DNA from 3 places in the Streptomyces sp. NPDC045021 genome. Region 3 is predicted to be linked to each of the others. Evidence: riboswitches for the same ligand, from Rfam matches in the RefSeq annotation. Region 3 holds a riboswitch; each other region holds the start of a gene.

Region 1 (5,694 bases), on a different contig from region 3:
CCAGCAGCGAGACGTCGCCGCGGAACTTGTTGACGAGGTAGCCGCAGACCAGCTCCTGGTCCTCGGCGCTCAGCAGCGCCGTCGTGCCGAAGAACGAGGCGAAGACGCCGCCCCGGTCGATGTCCCCGACCACCACGACCGGCAGGCGCGCCGCGCGGGCCAGGCCCATGTTCACGATGTCGTTGTGCCGCAGGTTGATCTCGGCCGGACTGCCCGCCCCTTCACAGATCACCGCGTCATACGTGCCCCGCAGTTCGGCCAGGCACTCCACGACGACGGGGAGCAGTGTGGACTGTTTCCCGCCGTACGGTGTTTTCCCGGGGGACGACCCCCCGGACCCCCCGTGATACCCGCGGGCGCTCATCTCTCCCACCGGCTTGCCGAGCAGCACCACCTGGCTGCTGCTGTCGCTGCCGGGCTTGAGCAGCACCGGGTTCATCAACGCGGTCGGCTCGACGCGGGCCGCCTGGGCCTGCATGGCCTGCGCCCGCCCGATCTCCGCGCCCTCGCGCGTCACGAACGAGTTGAGCGACATGTTCTGCGCCTTGAACGGGGCGACCTTCACGCCCTGCCGGACCAGCCACCGGCAGATGCCCGCCGTGACGACGCTCTTGCCCGCGTCGGACGTGGTCCCGGCAACCAGCAGCCCTCCGCCGGTACGGCCTGTGCCGCGCGTACTGCTCATCGGGTTCCTTCCTCGGTGGATGCCGACAGCGCCGTGACGGCCAGCCGTCCGCCGACGCAGACCGCCAGCGTCAGCAGGCCGACGCGGCGGGAGAGCCGTACGGCGCGGGCGATGTCGGTGACCTCGGGCGGACGGTTGCCGGCGCCCAGCACGGCGCGGTGCTCGACGCGGCCGGCGTAGGCGAGCGTGCCGCCGAGCCGGACGCCCAGCGCGCCCGCGAAGGAGGCTTCGACGGGGCCCGCGTTGGGGCTGGGGTGGCCGGCGGCGTCGCCGCGCCAGACGCGCACGGCACCGCGCGGGTCGGGGCCCGCGAGCGCGGCCAGGACGGCGGTCAGCCGGGCGCCCGGCCAGCCGACGACGTCGTCGAGGCGGGCGGAGGCCCAGCCGAACCGGCGGTAGCGCGGCGACTTGTGGCCGGCCATCGCGTCCAGGGTGTTGACGGCGCGGAAGCCGACGAGCCCCGGCACGCCGCCGAGCGCGCCCCACACCAGGGCGCCCACGACGGCGTCCGAGGTGTTCTCCGCCACGGACTCCACGACGGCCCGCGCGATCTGTTGGGCGTCCAGGGAGTGCGGGTCGCGGCCGCACAGGTTCGGCAGCCGCTCGCGGGCCACTTCGAGGTCGCCCGCCTCCAGCGCCGAGGCGACGGCCAGCGCCTCGCGGCCCAGCGAGGTGCCGCCCAGTACCGACCAGGTGGCGGCCGCGGTCAGGGCGACGGTGGCGGCGGGGGAGGAGCGTACGGCCCGTGCGGCGAGCGCGGCGGCGGCGGTCGCGCCGCCCGCGCAGAGCAGGGTGTACAGCGCGCCGTTGCCGCGGTGGTCGCGCCACAGCCGGCGTTCTGCGGCGGCCGCGGCGCGGCCGAACGCGGCGACCGGGTGGCCGCGGCGGGGGTCGCCCGCGATCAGGTCGCCGAGGTGGCCGAGAGCGGCGCCGCACGCGAAGGCGTGTCCGGCTCGCACGGCGTCAGCCCGCCGTCACGCCTCGACGGGACAGGGCCTGGGGATCCGGTGGGGTACGACGGCGGCCGGGCATGGCAGGAGTCCTCACTCAGGGTCCGCGCCCTGGTTCGACGTGACCGGCGGTTGAGAGTCTCCTGGCTCCCGGATCCGCGCACCCCGGGTCTTCCGGCCGATCGCTCGGCCGTGACGTTCGGGTTGGGGTGCACTCCCCGGTGACAGTGGCGGGACCGCGCCGGATTCACACCGGACTTCCTCTCCTACCGCCGTATGGCATCGGGCAGTCCACCACGTGCCGCGAACCCCGTCAACTCACCGTTGACCTGCGACGGAAGATGTGCGAAGGCCCACACCCGCGGGGTCGCGGATGCGGGCCTGCACTGATGGCGCGCCGTGGTCGCAAGACGATCAGGCGTTGATCGGTCGTCGGTCAGGCGACGATCAGGAAGATGCCGTACGCGACGGCCGCCGCGCAGAGCGCGAAGCACGCGTAGGCGCCGGTCCGGGTCAGGACGGCGGCACCGCTGGACGCGGCGGCCCCGTCCGTGCCGGACTCCCGCTTGGCGAGCCCGACGATGCCGAGGGTGAAGACGCCCACCAGCCCGATGGTCACCGCGAGGGTGACGCCGAGGACGGTACCGAGGGCCTGCCAGTCGATCTGCATGGTGCTGATTCCTTCCGGGCCGGGATCAGGCCGTGGCCGGTGCGGCGTCGGCGGGGGTGACGACGGCCGCGGGAGCCGGAATGGTCGCGGCGAGCGGGGCGACGAGGCCCGCCGGCGGCGGGGAGACGGCCGCGATGGCGGCGGTGACCGCGCCCTGCGGCTCGACCGGCAGCTCGTTGACGTTGCTGTGGTCGATGGGCTTGCGGCGCGAGGCGAGCCAGATCGCGGTGCAGGCGACGAGCGCCAGGACGGCGACCGCGGTGATGCCCCACGAGCCCTGGTCGGCCAGCAGCGCGGCACCGGCGGCCACCAGGCCGGCGGCGGGCAGCGTCAGGCCCCAGGCGGCGACCATGCGGCCGGCGGTGCTCCAGCGGACCACCGCGCCCTTGCGGCCGACGCCGGAACCCATCACGGAGCCCGAGCAGACCTGGGTGGTGGAGAGCGCGAAACCGAGGTGCGAGGAGGCCAGGATGGTGGCCGCGGCGCCGGTCTGGGCGGCGAAGCCCTGCGGCGCCTCGATGTCGGTGAGGCCCTTGCCCATGGTGCGGATGATCCGCCAGCCGCCGAGGTAGGTGCCGAGCGCGATGGCGGTGCCCGCCGAGACGATGACCCACATCGGCGGGTCGGCGTGCGGGGCGACGACTCCGCCGGTGATCAGCGCGAGGGTGATGACGCCCATGGTCTTCTGCGCGTCGTTGGTGCCGTGCGCGAGCGAGACCAGGCCGGCCGAGGCGATCTGCCCGGCCCGGTACCCCTTGGCGGTCGCCTTCGGGTCGCTGTTGCGGCCGATCCGGTAGGTGAGCCGGGTGGCGAGCATCGCCGCCAGGCCCGCGACGACCGGGGCGGCGAGCGCCGGGATCAGGACCTTCATGACGACCTTGTCGCCGTTGACGCCATGGGCGCCGACGGAGACCAGGGTCGCGCCGATGAGGCCGCCGAACAGTGCGTGGGAGGAGCTGGAGGGGAGTCCCGCCAGCCAGGTCAGCATGTTCCAGACGATGGCGCCGACCAGGCCCGCGAAGATGACTTCGGGCCGGATCCCGGCGCTCTCGTCGATGATGCCGCCGGAGATGGTCTTGGCGACTTCCACGGACAGGAAGGCGCCGACGAGGTTCAGCACGGCGGACATGGCCACCGCCGTCTTGGGCTTGAGTGCGCCGGTGGAGATGGTGGTAGCCATCGCGTTGGCGGTGTCGTGGAAACCGTTCGTGAAATCAAACACGAGAGCGGTCACGATCACGATTCCGATCAGGAGCGTGATGTGTTCCATTTACCCAGTCAATCGTTTGATAGGACAGTGGCGCTGGCGACCGTACGGAGCCTGGGTGAACGGAAGGTTAACTGACGGCGGCCGCATGGTGCCGGCGTCGCGGGGGGCGATTCTTCAAGCCAGTCCTGCCTGTTGGAAGCCCGGTCAGTGCCGTCCGGAGATCCGGTCCGCGACGCGTGCCACCCGGTCCGTTTCGCCGCTGCGGCCGGCCAGCTCGCGGCGGTCCGCCCCGCGGTAGGCCGCGTACATGCCGTGCACCCCGAGCCAGCGGAACGGCTCCGGTTCCCAGCGCCGCACCCGGTGGCCCACCCACGGCAGCGCGGTCAGTTCGGTGCCGTGGCCCTGACCCGAATCCAGCTGCACCAGATCGCGCAGCGTCCGCGCCGCCAGGTTCGCCGTCGCGACGCCGCTGCCGACGTAGCCGCCCGCCCAACCGAGCCCGGTGGCCCGGTCCAGTTCCACGCTCGCGCACCAGTCGCGCGGCACGCCCAGCACCCCTGACCAGGCATGTTCGATCGCGACCCCGGCGGTGGCCGGGAAGAAGCGGACGAGGATCTCGCGCAGCGCCTCGACCGTGGCCGCCTTCGTGCGCCCGTCGTTGTCCGTCCGTGAACCGAAGCGGTACGGCACCCCGCGCCCGCCCAGCGCGATCCGGTCGTCGGCCGTGCGCTGCGCGTACATGTACGCGTGTGCCATGTCGCCGAGGGTCTCGCGGCCCTCCCAGCCGATGGTGTTCCAGACCTGCTGCGGCAGCGGCTCGGTCGCGATCATCGAGGAGTTCATCGGCAGCCAGGACCGCTTCTGACCCTTGAGCGAGGCCGTGAAGCCCTCCGTGCAGCGCAGTACGTACGGGGCGCGGACCGTTCCGTACGGGGTGATCGCGTGTTTCGGCTTGATCTCGGTCACCGTGGTGGACTCGTGGATCACCACGCCCAGCGACTCGACGACCCTCGCCAGACCCTGCAGAAGCTTCACCGGATGTATACGAGCGCCGTGCGGCGTCCAGGTGCCGCCACAGGTCCCGGCGACCCGTATCCGCTCCGCGGACTCGCGCGCGCCCAGCAGCAGCCTGTCCTTCTCGCCGAAGGCGACCTCCGCCTCGTGGAACGCCTTCAGCCGGGCGAGCTGCGCGGGGGAGTGCGCGACCTCCAGCACCCCACCCTTGACGATGTCGGCGTCGATGCCCTCCTCGGCGGCGATCCGCACCACCTCGTCCACCGTCTCGTTCATCGCGTGCTGGAGCGCGACCGCGGCGTCGTGGCCGTGCAGCTTCGCGTACCGGTCGCGGCCCGCGATGCCGTTGTAGAGCCAGCCGCCGTTGCGCCCGGACGCCCCGTAGCCGCAGAACTTCTGCTCCAGCACCGTGATCCGCAGGAACGGCACGGCCTTCTTCAGGTAGTAGGCGGTCCACAGGCCCGTGTAGCCGCCGCCGACGATGCAGACGTCCGCGGTCGTGTCCCCCGGCAGTGGCTCGCGCGGCACGGGTATGCCGGTCTGCGAGTACCAGAAGGAGATGCCGCCGTTGACGGTGGTCATGATGCCCCTGCAATCCGTGTGCAATCCGGGTGCGGCCGTGGTGTGCGGCCGGTGGTGTGCGGGACGGTACTGCGCCCCGCGAGTACGCGGCAACGCCCAACCTGTAAGGATCGACGGATGCGCGATGCCATGGAGAAAGCCTGGTCGGAACTGGTCGCCACGGCCCGGCGCACGGTCACGGACGGCCTGGTGGTCGGTACGTCCGGCAATGTCTCGGTCCGGGTGGGCGATCTGGTGCTGGTGACCCCCACCGGCGTCCCGTACGACCGGCTCGGCCCCGTCGACGCCGTCGCCGTCGATCTGGACGGCCGACAGGTCTCCGGACGGCTGCGCCCCACCAGCGAGCTGCCGATGCACCTGGCCGTCTACCGCGGCACGGGCGCGCGGGCCGTCGTGCACACCCACGCGGTGCACGCCACGGCCGTTTCGACCCTGGTGGACGAACTTCCGGCGGTTCATTACATGGCGGCCGCGATGGGCGGCCGGATCCGGGTCGCCGGATACGCCCCCTACGGGACGGACGAGCTGGCCGCGCAGGTACTGCGGGCACTGCGGGACCGCAGCGGCTGCCTGATGCGCAACC
Region 2 (5,694 bases), on a different contig from region 3:
GGCTTCGACGCGTCCTGGGCCTCGGCGCCGGCCGCGAAGCGCCAACCCTCCATGGCCCCGTCGTCGGGCCGGTCCAGCGCGGGACCGGTCTGCGCGTACGTCCAGGTGTCGCCGGAACGCTGCCAGAACGACCAGTAGCGGTACGCGGTGGCCTGCGCGGGCAGGACGGAGACCGCGAGCAGCGCGCCGAGCGCCAGCAGGACGGCGAGTACCCGCAGCCGGGGGCGCGGCATCAGCCCTGCTTCTTCTTGCGGCCGCTGATGAGGAAGCCGACGCCGACGCTGGCGACGAAGAAGACGCCGACGATCCACCAGGTGGCGGCGGAGCCGGACTTGTCGTCCTTCTTGTCGGCCTTGTCGGAAGCCGACGGGCTCGCGCTCGCGGCGGCGGCCGGCTTCGGGCCGAGGTTGGTGAGCTGCTGGACGAGATCCGCGCCGCCTGCGCTCTTCGGGTCGTTGCCCGTCGCGTGCGCGGCGAGGACCAGCTGCGACAGGGCCGCGGGGTTGCCCTTCGACCAGACGGCGGAGTTCTTCGCGAGCCAGTCGTACGACGTCTTCGCGGTGTCGAGGTTGCCGCCGGAGGCCAGCGCGATCACGGCGTCGGCGGTGGTGCCGTAGTCCGGGGTCGGCTTGTCCGCGCCCGGGGTGACGGCGGTCAGGTGCGCGCCGCCCGCGGCTAGCTGGGTGGTCAGGTACGCGGCGCCGGCCGAGGCCGAACCGGCCGCGTCGAGCGTCTTGAAGGCGTCGGGAGAGGCGCAGTCCGGGGCCTTCGCGGCCACGTTCGCGGTCGGCGCGGTGATGACGAAGCCCGCGCCGCGGGCGCCGCGCACCGCGTCGGCGGTGGCCTTGGCGTTCACCGTGAGCTTGCCGTTCATCGGGTAGCCGAAGGCGCCGCGGTCGGCGGCCTTGGCGTCGCAGCCGAACTGGAAGGCCTTGAGGCTGTCCTGCGACGCCTTCACGTCCTGCTTGACGGCCGCCAGCGCGCCGATCACGACCCCGGTGGAGTCCGGGTCGGAGGCGCCGCCGGGGTTGTACGACCAGCCGCCGTCCTTGTTGCGCACCGACGCCAGCCAGTCGGTGGCCTTCTTCACGGCGGAGTCCTTGCCGCCCAGTGCGGTGAGCGCCTGCACGGCGATGCCCGTCGCGTTGGTGTCCTCCGTCTTGGGGTCGCAGACCTTCGCCGTGTCGGCCCGGTACGAGGGGAAGCCGCCGTCGGCGCACTGCTGTCCGGTGAGCCAGGCCACGGCGCTGTCGGCCGGCTTCACCCCGGCGGTGTCCAGCGCCAGCAGCGCGTACGACTGCCGCCACACCCCGTCGTACGTCGGGTCCCCGGTGCCGTAGAGACCGGACGGCAGCGGGGTGTCGGCGGAGGCCGCGGGCACCGCGGCCATACCGAGCACGGTGGCGGCGGCGAGCGCGGCAGCGCTGCGACGGAGGTTCATGAGGGGTTGATGCCTTTCGCTGAGCGGGTGCGTGGCCGGGCGCACCGCTGCGAGCCCGCGCGCTGCGCGGGGCACCGGGCTCCGGCTCCGTTACCTCGACGGTGCCGGTCACCGCGCTTGCCTGGACCGGGAGCCGCTCCCGTCCGCGCGGGTACTCCGACTCGCCGCCCCTGCCCTGGGGGACGGCTCACGGTTGCGGGTCAGTGCCGGATTCGCGCCGGCTTCCCCCGCTCGGACGTGGATGGAATTGTCCCGAACATCGTATGCCCTGCGGGTGGCGCTCCCGGTCCCGGCCCGCCCGCGCCCCGGCCGCCCGTTCCGTCAGACCGCCTGGTACGTGACCGGGTCGGAGCCGGGGACGGCCTCGGCGCGGCCGGCCTTCACCAGTCGCCGCAGATGGGCCTCGGCCTCGGAGACGGCGATGTTGCGGGAGCCGAACGGGATCTGCTCCCAGGGGCGGTTCCACTCCATGACCTCGGCGAGCTGCCAGGGCGTCCGCGGCGACTCGGTGATCAGCGCCCGCAGCCCGGCCAGCCGCTCCTCGTGGTGGTCGAGCAGCTCCCGCACCCGGCCCGCCGCGTCCTTGAACGCGTACTGGTGGGCGGGCAGCACCTCGTCGGGGTCGAGCCGGCCGATGCGCTCCAGGGAGGCGAGGTAGTCGCCGAGCGGATCGGTCTCGACCTCGTCGTCGGGGTCCTCGTACAGCCCGATGTGCGGGGAGATCCCCGGCAGCAGATGGTCGCCGGAGAAGAGCCGCCGGCTCTCCTCCAGGAACAGGCAGACGTGCCCGGGGGTGTGGCCGGGCGTCCAGATGGCGCGCAGCCGCCGCCCGGCGAGGTCCACGAGCTCGCCGGGGACGATGTCGCGGTCCGGAAGCGCCGGCCGCAGCCCCGGCAGGGTGCTCATGCGGCCCGATTCGCGGGCGGCGCGCAGCGGGGCGATGTGCTCCTCGGGGGCGCCGGCGGCGGTGAGTTTGGCGGTCATGTACGTCAGCCAGCGGGCCGGCTCCGCGGACCGGGTGCGGCGTACGACGTCCGCGTCGGCCGAGTGCATCGCGATCCAGGCACCGGAGACCTCACGGACCTGCGCGGAGAGCCCGTGGTGGTCGGGGTGGTGGTGGGTGATGAGGACGCCGTGCACCTCGGGCACGGAGGTGCCCGCCTCGACGAGGCCGGCCTCCAGCGCGGCGTACGAGTCCGGGTCGTCCCAGCCGGTGTCGATCAGTACGGGACCGCGGTCGGTGTCCAGGAGATGGACGAGCGTGTGGCCGAGGGGGTTGTCGGGGATCGGGACCGGGATGCTCCAGACCCCTCCGCCGTGGTCGGTCACGCGCACCATCTGGTCCCCTCTCGCCGACGAAGTCATTGCCCACTATAACTAGAACTGGTATCAGTTCTGAAACAGCGTCAGGTATGGGCCGACCCGCAGGAGGCACCAGTAATGACCGACCTCATCGAACACGGACAGCTGTTCATCGGCGGGGAGTTGGTGGACCCGCTCGGCAGCGAGACCATCGAGGTCATCTCCCCGCACACCGAGCAGGTCATCGGGCGGGTGCCGCACGCCTCCCGCGCCGACGTGGACCGGGCCGTCGCCACCGCCCGCAAGGCCTTCGACGAGGGCCCGTGGCCGCGGATGACGCTCGACGAGCGGATCGCCGTCGTCACCCGCATCAAGGACGCGATCGCCGTCCGGTACGACGAGATAGGCCGTCTCATCAGCTCCGAGAACGGCTCGCCCTACTCGTGGAGCATCCTCGCCCAGGCGCTCGGCGCGATGATGGTCTGGGACGCGGCGATCACCGTCGCCCGCGACTTCCCCTACGAGGAGCACCGCACCGGCGTCCTCGGCCCGATCCTGGTCCGCCGCGAGCCCGTCGGGGTCGTCGCGGCCGTGGTGCCGTGGAACGTCCCGCAGTTCACCGCCGCCGCCAAGCTGGCGCCCGCGCTGCTCACCGGCTGCACCGTCGTGCTGAAGCCGTCGCCGGAGACCCCGCTCGACGCCTACGTGCTGGCCGAGATCACCAAGGAGGCCGGGCTGCCCGAGGGCGTGCTGTCCATCGTGGCGGCCGACCGCGAGGTCAGCGAGTACCTGGTCGGCCACCCCGGCGTCGACAAGGTGTCGTTCACCGGCTCGGTCGCGGCCGGCCGACGGGTGATGGAGGTCGCGTCCCGCAACCTCACCCGCGTCACCCTGGAACTGGGCGGCAAGTCCGCCGCCGTCATCCTCCCGGACGTGGACCTGGACACCGCCGTCCCCGGCATCACCTCGGCCGCCTGGATGAACAACGGCCAGGCGTGCGTGGCCCAGACCAGGATCCTCGCGCCGCGCTCCCGCTACGACGAGATCGCCGAGCGCTTCGCGGCGGCCGCCTCCGCGCTGGTCGTCGGCGACCCGCTCGACCCGGCGACCGAAGTCGGTCCGCTGGTGGCCAAGCGCCAGCAGCAGCGCTCGCTCGACTACATCAGGATCGGCCAGGAGGAGGGCGCCAAGATCCTGACCGGCGGCAGCCGTCCGGCCGGCCTGGACACCGGCTGGTACGTCGAACCGACGCTCTTCGGCGATGTCAGCAACTCCATGCGGATCGCCCGCGAGGAGATCTTCGGCCCGGTCATCTGCCTGCTCCCGTACGACGACGAGGCCGAGGCGCTGCGGATCGCCAACGACTCCGAGTTCGGGCTCTCCGGCAGCGTCTGGACCGCCGATGTCGAGCACGGCATCGACGTCGCCCGCCAGGTCCGCACCGGCACGTTCTCGGTGAACACCTTCAGTCTCGACATGCTCGGCCCGTTCGGCGGCTACAAGAACTCCGGTGTGGGCCGGGAGTTCGGCCCCGAGGGGTTCGGCGAGTACCTGGAACACAAGATGATCCACCTGCCGGCCGGCTACCGGCCGGGGGCCGGTACGGCGGGGGCGGAGGGCTGATGGGCGACCGCTGGCACATCGAGGTGGACCGCTCGGTCTGCATCGGCTCCGGCATGTGCGTGAGCGCGGCCCCCGACGGCTTCGCCCTCGACAGCGCCCGGCAGTCCCACCCGACGTCCGCCGAGGCCGACGCCTCCGAGCTGGTGCTGGAGGCGGCCGAGAGCTGCCCGGTGGAGGCGATCACCATCACCCTGCTCGCCACCGGGGAGCCCGTCTTCCCCCCCGAGGAGTAGCGGAACAGCTGTCCAACCGCAGGTCAGAACAGCTCCTGACCTGCGGTTGGACACTCGTGCATTCCGCACATGTGCGTTCTGCACGGGTGTTTCGTTACGGACGCGACTGTTCCCCGTTTCGGCCACGTGAAAATCTCAACACCTCACGGCCGGAGGGGGAGAGCCATGGACAAGCGGTACGAGGTCTTCTGCCTAGTCGACAGGTATTTCTACGAGACCCCGGACCGCTTGTCCGCTGGCTCCGGATCCGACACGGGATCCGGTTCCTCGCTCTACGAGGCGGCCCAGCGGCCGGTTCCCGAAGGCTGGCGCACCGGACGCTCCGGCGACTGGCTGCACTTCACGCCGGTGGACGGCAATGGCGTCCCCAGACCCGGATCGCCCCCGCAGGGGTGGAAGATCCATGTCTCCGCGTGTCTGGAAAACGCCGAGAAGACCATCGCGAAGGTTTGGGACCACTGCGTCCCGCGCGGCATCCCGTTCAAGTTCGTACCGGGCCCGTACGCCCTGCACCTGCGCAACTCCAAGTACGCCGGGCGCGCTTCCAGCGGCAAGTTCATCACCATCTACCCGGCGGACGAAGAGCAGCTGCACACGATCCTGCGGGAGCTGGAAGAACTGCTGGCCGGCGAGGCCGGCCCGTACATCCTCAGCGACCTGCGCTGGAACGAGGGACCGCTCTACGTCCGCTACGGCGGGTTCGTCCAGCGGTACTGCGTGGACGGGTCGGGTGTGCTGGTCCCCGCCGTCGAGGACGCCGACGGGCTGCTCGTACCGGATCTGCGGGAGCCGGCCTTCCACGTCCCGCCGTGGGTGACGCTGCCCGCGTTCCTCCAGCCGCACCTGGACGCCCGCAACGCCACGACCACCAACGACCTCCCGTACCGTATCGAGAGCGCCCTGCACTTCTCCAACGGCGGCGGTGTCTACACCGGTCAGGACGTGCGGACCGGCGAGAAGGTCGTCCTCAAGGAGGCCAGGCCGCACGCCGGGCTGGCCGCCGACGGGGCCGACGCCGTCGCCCGGCTGGAGCGCGAGAAGACCGCCCTGGAACGGCTCTCGGGGCTGGGTGTCGCCCCCGAGGTCCGCGACTGG
Region 3 (5,694 bases):
CCGCCCGGCAGTGGCTCGACCGGCTCGGCGTCGGTCACCTCGCCCACCGCAAACCCGCACAGCTCTCCGGCGGCCAGGCCCAACGCGTCGCCCTCGCCCGTGCGCTGGCGGCCCGCCCCCGGCTGCTGCTCCTCGACGAACCGCTGGCCGCACTCGACCAGACCACCCGCGCCCACGTCCGGCACACCCTGCGCACCCACCTCGACGGCTTCGGCGGCGTGTGCCTGATCGTCACCCACGACCCGGTCGAAGCCGTCGCCCTGGCCGACCGCGTGCTCGTCCTCGAGGACGGCCGCGCTCTCCAGGACGCCTCCCCCGCCGAAGTCACCCGGCACCCCCGCTCCCCCTGGGTCGCCCGGATGCTCGGCCGCAACGCGTGGCCCGGTACGGCGACCACCGACGGCCTGGCACTGGCCGGCGGCGGACAGCTCGTCGTCGCCGACACCCTCACCGCCGGGGCGCGGGCCCTGGCGATCATCGCGCCGGAGGCCGTCTCCGTCCACCGCGACAGACCCGGCGGCAGCCCCCGTAACGTCTGGCCCGGCACGATCCGCGAGATCACCTCCGCCGGCAGCCGTCTGCGCCTCCTCGTCACCTCCGACCACGCGCCCGACCTCGTCGCCGAGATCACCCCCCAGGCCGCCGCCGAACTGGGCCTCACCGACGGCACGTCGGTCTGGACCAGCGTCAAGGCCACCGAGGTCACCCTCGTCACCCTCTGACGGACGGATAAACTGCGACGCCGTCCCCGTGGGCCGTTCCCACAAGGCCCAGGACCCCGCGGACACGGCAACGCGCATCACACCGACATACCGACATACCGACACGGCGGACCCGCCGGACGCGGCGAGGGAAGTGAACGGCGAAGGTGACACGACATGTGCTCATCCTGGGCGGCACCACTGAAGCGCGCCGTCTGGCGGCGGTGCTGGCCGCCGATCCCGCGCTGCGGGTGACCAGCTCGCTGGCAGGGCGGGTGGCCGAGCCGCGACTGCCCGCCGGCGAGGTGCGGATCGGCGGGTTCGGAGGGTCGGACGCGCTGGGCCGCTGGCTGGCCGAGCACGCCGTCGACGCGCTGATCGACGCCACCCATCCCTTCGCCGGCACCATCAGCTTCCACGCCGCGCAGGCGGCGGCCACCGCTGACGTTCCCCTGCTCGCACTGCGCCGTCCCGGCTGGGTGGCCGGCCGGGACGACCGCTGGCACCTCGCGGACTCCTTGGACGAGGCGGCCTCGATGCTCCCGGGACTGGGCCGGCGGATCTTCCTGACCACCGGCCGGACCGGACTGGCGGCCTTTGCCGGAACGACCGGTCTGTGGTTCCTGGTCCGCTCGGTCGATGCCCCGGAACCACCGCTGCCGGAGCGGGCGGAAATCCTGCTCGACCGGGGGCCCTTCACTCTCGAAGGCGAGGCGGAACTGCTGCGCCGCCACCGCATCGACGTCCTCGTCACCAAGGACAGCGGCGGACCGGCCACCGCGGCGAAACTCACCGCCGCCCGCGAGGCCGGTGTCCCGGTCGTCGTCGTACGCCGCCCGCCGGTGCCCGACGGGGTTCCCGTGGCCGCGACGCCCGAGGAGGCCGCCGCGTGGCTGCGCACCGTGCCGGTGTGACCGTCACGGCACCGGCGGCCGGGTCAGCGGCTCAGGCCCCGTCGTGGTCACCGGCGGGGGTCCGGCGCAGCAGATAGGTGTCCATGATCCAGCCCTTGCGCTCGCGGGCTTCGGCGCGCAGCGACTGGATACGGTCCGAGACGTCGGCCAGCCGTCCCGAGACGAGGATCTCGTCCGGTGTGCCCAGATAGGCGCCCCAGTAGATGGTGACGTCGGCACCGTCGTCCGGGAGGTGGGCGAAGGCCTGGTGCGCGTCGAGCATGACGACGACGTCGTCGGCTCCTTCGGGGAAGCCTGTGGACAGCTGCCTGCCGGTGGTGATCTGTACGGGCCGTGCGGGCCGGTTCAGCCCGGTGCGGTGTTTGGCGGCCAGCGCCGCGACGCTGCTGATGCCGGGGATCACCTCGTAGGCGAACTCGACCGTCCCGCGGCCGAGCACGTCCTCCAGGATGCCCAGGGTGCTGTCGTACAGGGCGGGGTCGCCCCACACCAGGAAGGCGCCGCACTGGTCGTCCGCCAGCTCCGAGACGATGAAGTGCTCGTAGATGTCGGCCCGGCGATGGCGCCAGTCACCGACGGCCGACGCGTAGACCGGGGACGGCGCCGTACGGTCCCGGTCCGGGTCCTGGGCCGACACCAGCCGGTGCGGGCGCGTCACATGCTGTTCGATGATGTCGTGGCGCAGTTGGACGAGATCCGACTTCTCCTCGCCCTTGTCCAGGACGAAGAACACGTCGACCTGATTGAGCGCCTTGACCGCCTGCAGCGTCAGATGGTCCGGGTCGCCCGCGCCGATACCGATGACAAAGATCTTCCTCACGGGATCGAGTCTGCACCATACGGTCGGGGCCCGACGCCGCCGGGGGCGGCCTGCGGGCGGCCGCCCCCGGCGGGCCGGGTGTCAGAACGCGGTCAGGGTGAAGACGACCTTGTCACCGGTCCTGATGCGGAACTGGCAGCCGCCCACGGGGCTCGGGGTGCCGTTGACGGAGATGTTCCAGTACTCGGTGGCGCCCGCGGTGTCGGCGGCGAACGAGCACGTACGGCGGGCTCTCCGACTCGCAGCGCGGAACGCTGCTCACGGTTGCAGGTCAGCGCCGGATTCCCACCGGCTTTCCCCTCCCGCGGACGCATGAGGTTGTCGGCCCCGCCGCCCGTCGGACGGCCGAGGCCGGTCGCATCGTACGACCCGCCGCGCCTCGCGCACACCCCTGTTCCCGTGCGTTCCAGGCAGCCGTGGGGCCGGGACGAGGCGGTGTCTCATCTCACCGTCCGGTAGATGAACAATGCTGACCCGACCGCGGTTTTGGCCATAAGCTGGAAGGTGCAGCTGGTTCGCCCTGTCCGCCAGACAGGCGCGTCGCAAGAGGGAACCCGGTGAGATTCCGGGACTGCCCCGCAGCGGTGAGTGGGAACGACCGCCGTCATACGCACTGGGACCCGAGTGGGGATCTGGGAAGCGACGGCCAGTAGGTGTCTCGTGTCCGTACGAGACGCGCCCGCGAGTCCGAAGACCTGCCACTGCCCGCGCGCCCCCAACGGCGCACGGTGATTCCGGTGACCTCGAGGGCGGGTCGGAGTACACATCAGGCGGGCACGTGCGGCGTTTCGGCGCTTCAGCGACGTGGTTCCCGTCCGGTCTGTGGTCCCTTCGCGCCGTCGACTCTCCCGGGGTCGTATGGGAAATACTCGCGAAGGAGAGTTCCATGACCAGCACTTCCTCCACCGCACGGTCCACCGTGCACGGCTACCCCCGGCAGGGCCGGAACCGGGAGCTGAAGAAGGCGATCGAGGGCTACTGGAAGCGCACCGTCAGCGCCGACGCCCTGCGGAACGCGGCCGCCGAACTGCGCCGCACCAACTGGCGCCGGCTCGCCGACGCCGGCATCCAGGAGGTCCCGACCGGCGACTTCTCGTACTACGACCATGTCCTGGACACGAGCGTCATGGTCGGCGCGATTCCCGCCCGGCACCGCGCCGCGGTCGGCGCCGACGCCCTGGACGGGTATTTCGCGATGGCCCGCGGCACGCAGGACGTCGCGCCGCTGGAGATGACCAAATGGTTCGACACCAACTACCACTACCTGGTGCCCGAACTGGGCCCGGACACCACCTTCAACGCCGACTCCACCAAGCAGGTCGCCGAACTGAAGGAAGCACTCGCGCTCGGCCTCACCGCGCGCCCGGTGCTCGTCGGTCCGATCACGTACCTCCTGCTGGCCAAGCCCGCGCCAGGCGTCGCGGCGGACTTCGAACCGCTGACGCTCCTCGACCGGCTGCTGCCCGTGTACACCGCGGTGCTCGCCGATCTGCTCGCCGCCGGAGCCGAGTGGGTGCAGCTCGACGAGCCGGCCCTGGTCCAGGACCGCACCCCGGCGGAACTCAACGCCGCCGCCCGCACCTACCGCGTGCTGGGCGGTCTCACCGACCGGCCGAAGCTGCTGGTCGCGTCCTACTTCGACCGGCTGGACGAGGCCCTGCCGATCCTGGCCAAGGCTCCCATCGACGGGCTCGCGCTGGACTTCACCGGCCCCGCCGCGGCCAACCTCGACGACCTCGCGGCCGTCGGCGGGCTGCCCGGCAAGCGCCTGCTGGCGGGCGTCGTCAACGGCCGCAACGTCTGGATCAACGACTACGAGAAGTCGCTGTCCGTCCTCGGCACGCTCCTCGGCCTCGCCGGACGCGTCGACGTGGCCTCCTCCTGCTCCCTGCTGCACGTCCCTCTGGACGCCACGGCGGAACGGGACATCGACCCGCAGATCGCCCGCTGGCTGGCCTTCGCCCGCCAGAAGACCGCCGAGATCGTCACCCTTGCGCGCGGACTCTCCCGGGGCACCGACACCATCGCGGCCGAACTCGCCGCCAACCGCGCCGACCTGGCCTCCCGGGCCGGCTCCGCCCTCACCAACGACCCGGCCGTCAGGACCCGGGCCGCGGCCGTCACCGACAGCGACGCCCGCCGCTCCCAGCCCTACGCGAAGCGGGCCGCCGCCCAGCGCGCCCACCTCGGACTGCCGCTGCTGCCGACGACCACGATCGGCTCGTTCCCGCAGACCACAGAACTGCGCACCGCGCGGGCCGATCTGCGGGCCGGGCGCATCGACACCGCCGCGTACGACGCCCGCATCGAGACCGAGATCCGCGAGGTGCTCTCCTTCCAGGAGAAGGCCGGCATCGACGTCCTGGTGCACGGTGAACCCGAACGCAACGACATGGTGCAGTACTTCGCCGAGCAGCTGACCGGCTATCTCGCCACCCAGCACGGCTGGGTCCAGTCCTACGGGACCCGCTACGTCCGGCCGCCGATCCTCGCCGGGGACATCTCCCGCCCCGAGCCGATGACGGTGCGCTGGACGCGGTTCGCCCAGTCGCTCACCGACCGCCCGGTCAAGGGCATGCTCACCGGGCCCGTCACCATGCTCGCGTGGTCCTTCGTCCGCGACGACCAGCCGCTCGGCGACACCGCCCGCCAGGTCGCGCTCGCCCTGCGCGACGAGGTCAACGACCTGGAGGCGGCGGGCAGTTCGGTGATCCAGGTGGACGAGCCCGCGCTGCGCGAGACGCTGCCGCTGCGCGCCGACGGCCATGCCGAGTACCTCGGCTGGGCGACCGAGGCGTTCCGCCTCACCGCCGGCGGAGTCCGTCCCGACACCCAGATCCACACCCACATGTGCTACGCGGAGTTCGGTGACATCTTCCGGGCCATCGACGATCTGGACGCCGATGTCATCAGCCTGGAGGCCGCCCGCTCCCACATGCAGGTCGCGGGCGAGCTGGCCGTCGCCGGCTATCCGCGCGAGGTCGGTCCCGGCGTCTACGACATCCATTCCCCAAGGATCCCCAGCGCGGCCGAGGCGGCGGCCCTGCTGCGCAAGGGCCTTGAGGCGATTCCCGCCGAGCGGCTGTGGGTCAATCCGGACTGCGGTCTGAAGACCCGCGGCTGGCCGGAGGTCAGGACCTCCCTGGAGAACCTCGTCACCGCCGCCCACGAGGTGCGGAGCACGCTGCCCACCGCGGCTTCCTGATCCGGCCGTGGCCGGGGCGGACACCCCAGGTGCCCGCCCCGGCCACGCAGGTCA

Evidence for each region. A riboswitch is a leader RNA that binds a small molecule or an ion and turns the genes downstream of it on or off. The one in region 3 is predicted to bind cobalamin.
Region 1: it holds a riboswitch for cobalamin, as region 3 does, so the genes downstream of both, AC07DC_RS25775 (cobalamin biosynthesis protein) here and metE (5-methyltetrahydropteroyltriglutamate--homocysteine S-methyltransferase) in region 3, are expected to answer to the same signal.
Region 2: it holds a riboswitch for cobalamin, as region 3 does, so the genes downstream of both, AC07DC_RS33300 (prenyltransferase/squalene oxidase repeat-containing protein) here and metE (5-methyltetrahydropteroyltriglutamate--homocysteine S-methyltransferase) in region 3, are expected to answer to the same signal.

The regions. Positions count from the first base shown of each region.
Region 1 is NZ_JBWKIQ010000009.1:59,559-65,252, reverse strand. It holds gene AC07DC_RS25780 (cobyric acid synthase) at 1-685, opposite strand, end outside; gene AC07DC_RS25775 (cobalamin biosynthesis protein) at 682-1,644, opposite strand; cobalamin riboswitch at 1,752-1,946, opposite strand; gene AC07DC_RS25770 (hypothetical protein) at 2,072-2,305, opposite strand; gene AC07DC_RS25765 (inorganic phosphate transporter) at 2,331-3,575, opposite strand; gene AC07DC_RS25760 (NAD(P)/FAD-dependent oxidoreductase) at 3,720-5,111, opposite strand; gene AC07DC_RS25755 (class II aldolase/adducin family protein) at 5,229-5,694, shown strand, end outside.
Region 2 is NZ_JBWKIQ010000014.1:19,715-25,408, forward strand. It holds gene AC07DC_RS33295 (SCO2322 family protein) at 1-233, opposite strand, end outside; gene AC07DC_RS33300 (prenyltransferase/squalene oxidase repeat-containing protein) at 233-1,441, opposite strand; cobalamin riboswitch at 1,571-1,697, opposite strand; gene AC07DC_RS33305 (MBL fold metallo-hydrolase) at 1,763-2,779, opposite strand; gene AC07DC_RS33310 (aldehyde dehydrogenase) at 2,882-4,366, shown strand; gene AC07DC_RS33315 (ferredoxin) at 4,366-4,599, shown strand; gene lanKC (class III lanthionine synthetase LanKC) at 4,765-5,694, shown strand, end outside.
Region 3 is NZ_JBWKIQ010000007.1:340,583-346,276, forward strand. It holds gene AC07DC_RS23010 (ABC transporter permease) at 1-722, shown strand, start outside; gene AC07DC_RS23015 (cobalt-precorrin-6A reductase) at 869-1,615, shown strand; gene cobF (precorrin-6A synthase (deacetylating)) at 1,647-2,435, opposite strand; partial or broken gene AC07DC_RS23025 (DUF4430 domain-containing protein) at 2,517-2,627, opposite strand; cobalamin riboswitch at 2,947-3,136, shown strand; gene metE (5-methyltetrahydropteroyltriglutamate--homocysteine S-methyltransferase) at 3,322-5,640, shown strand.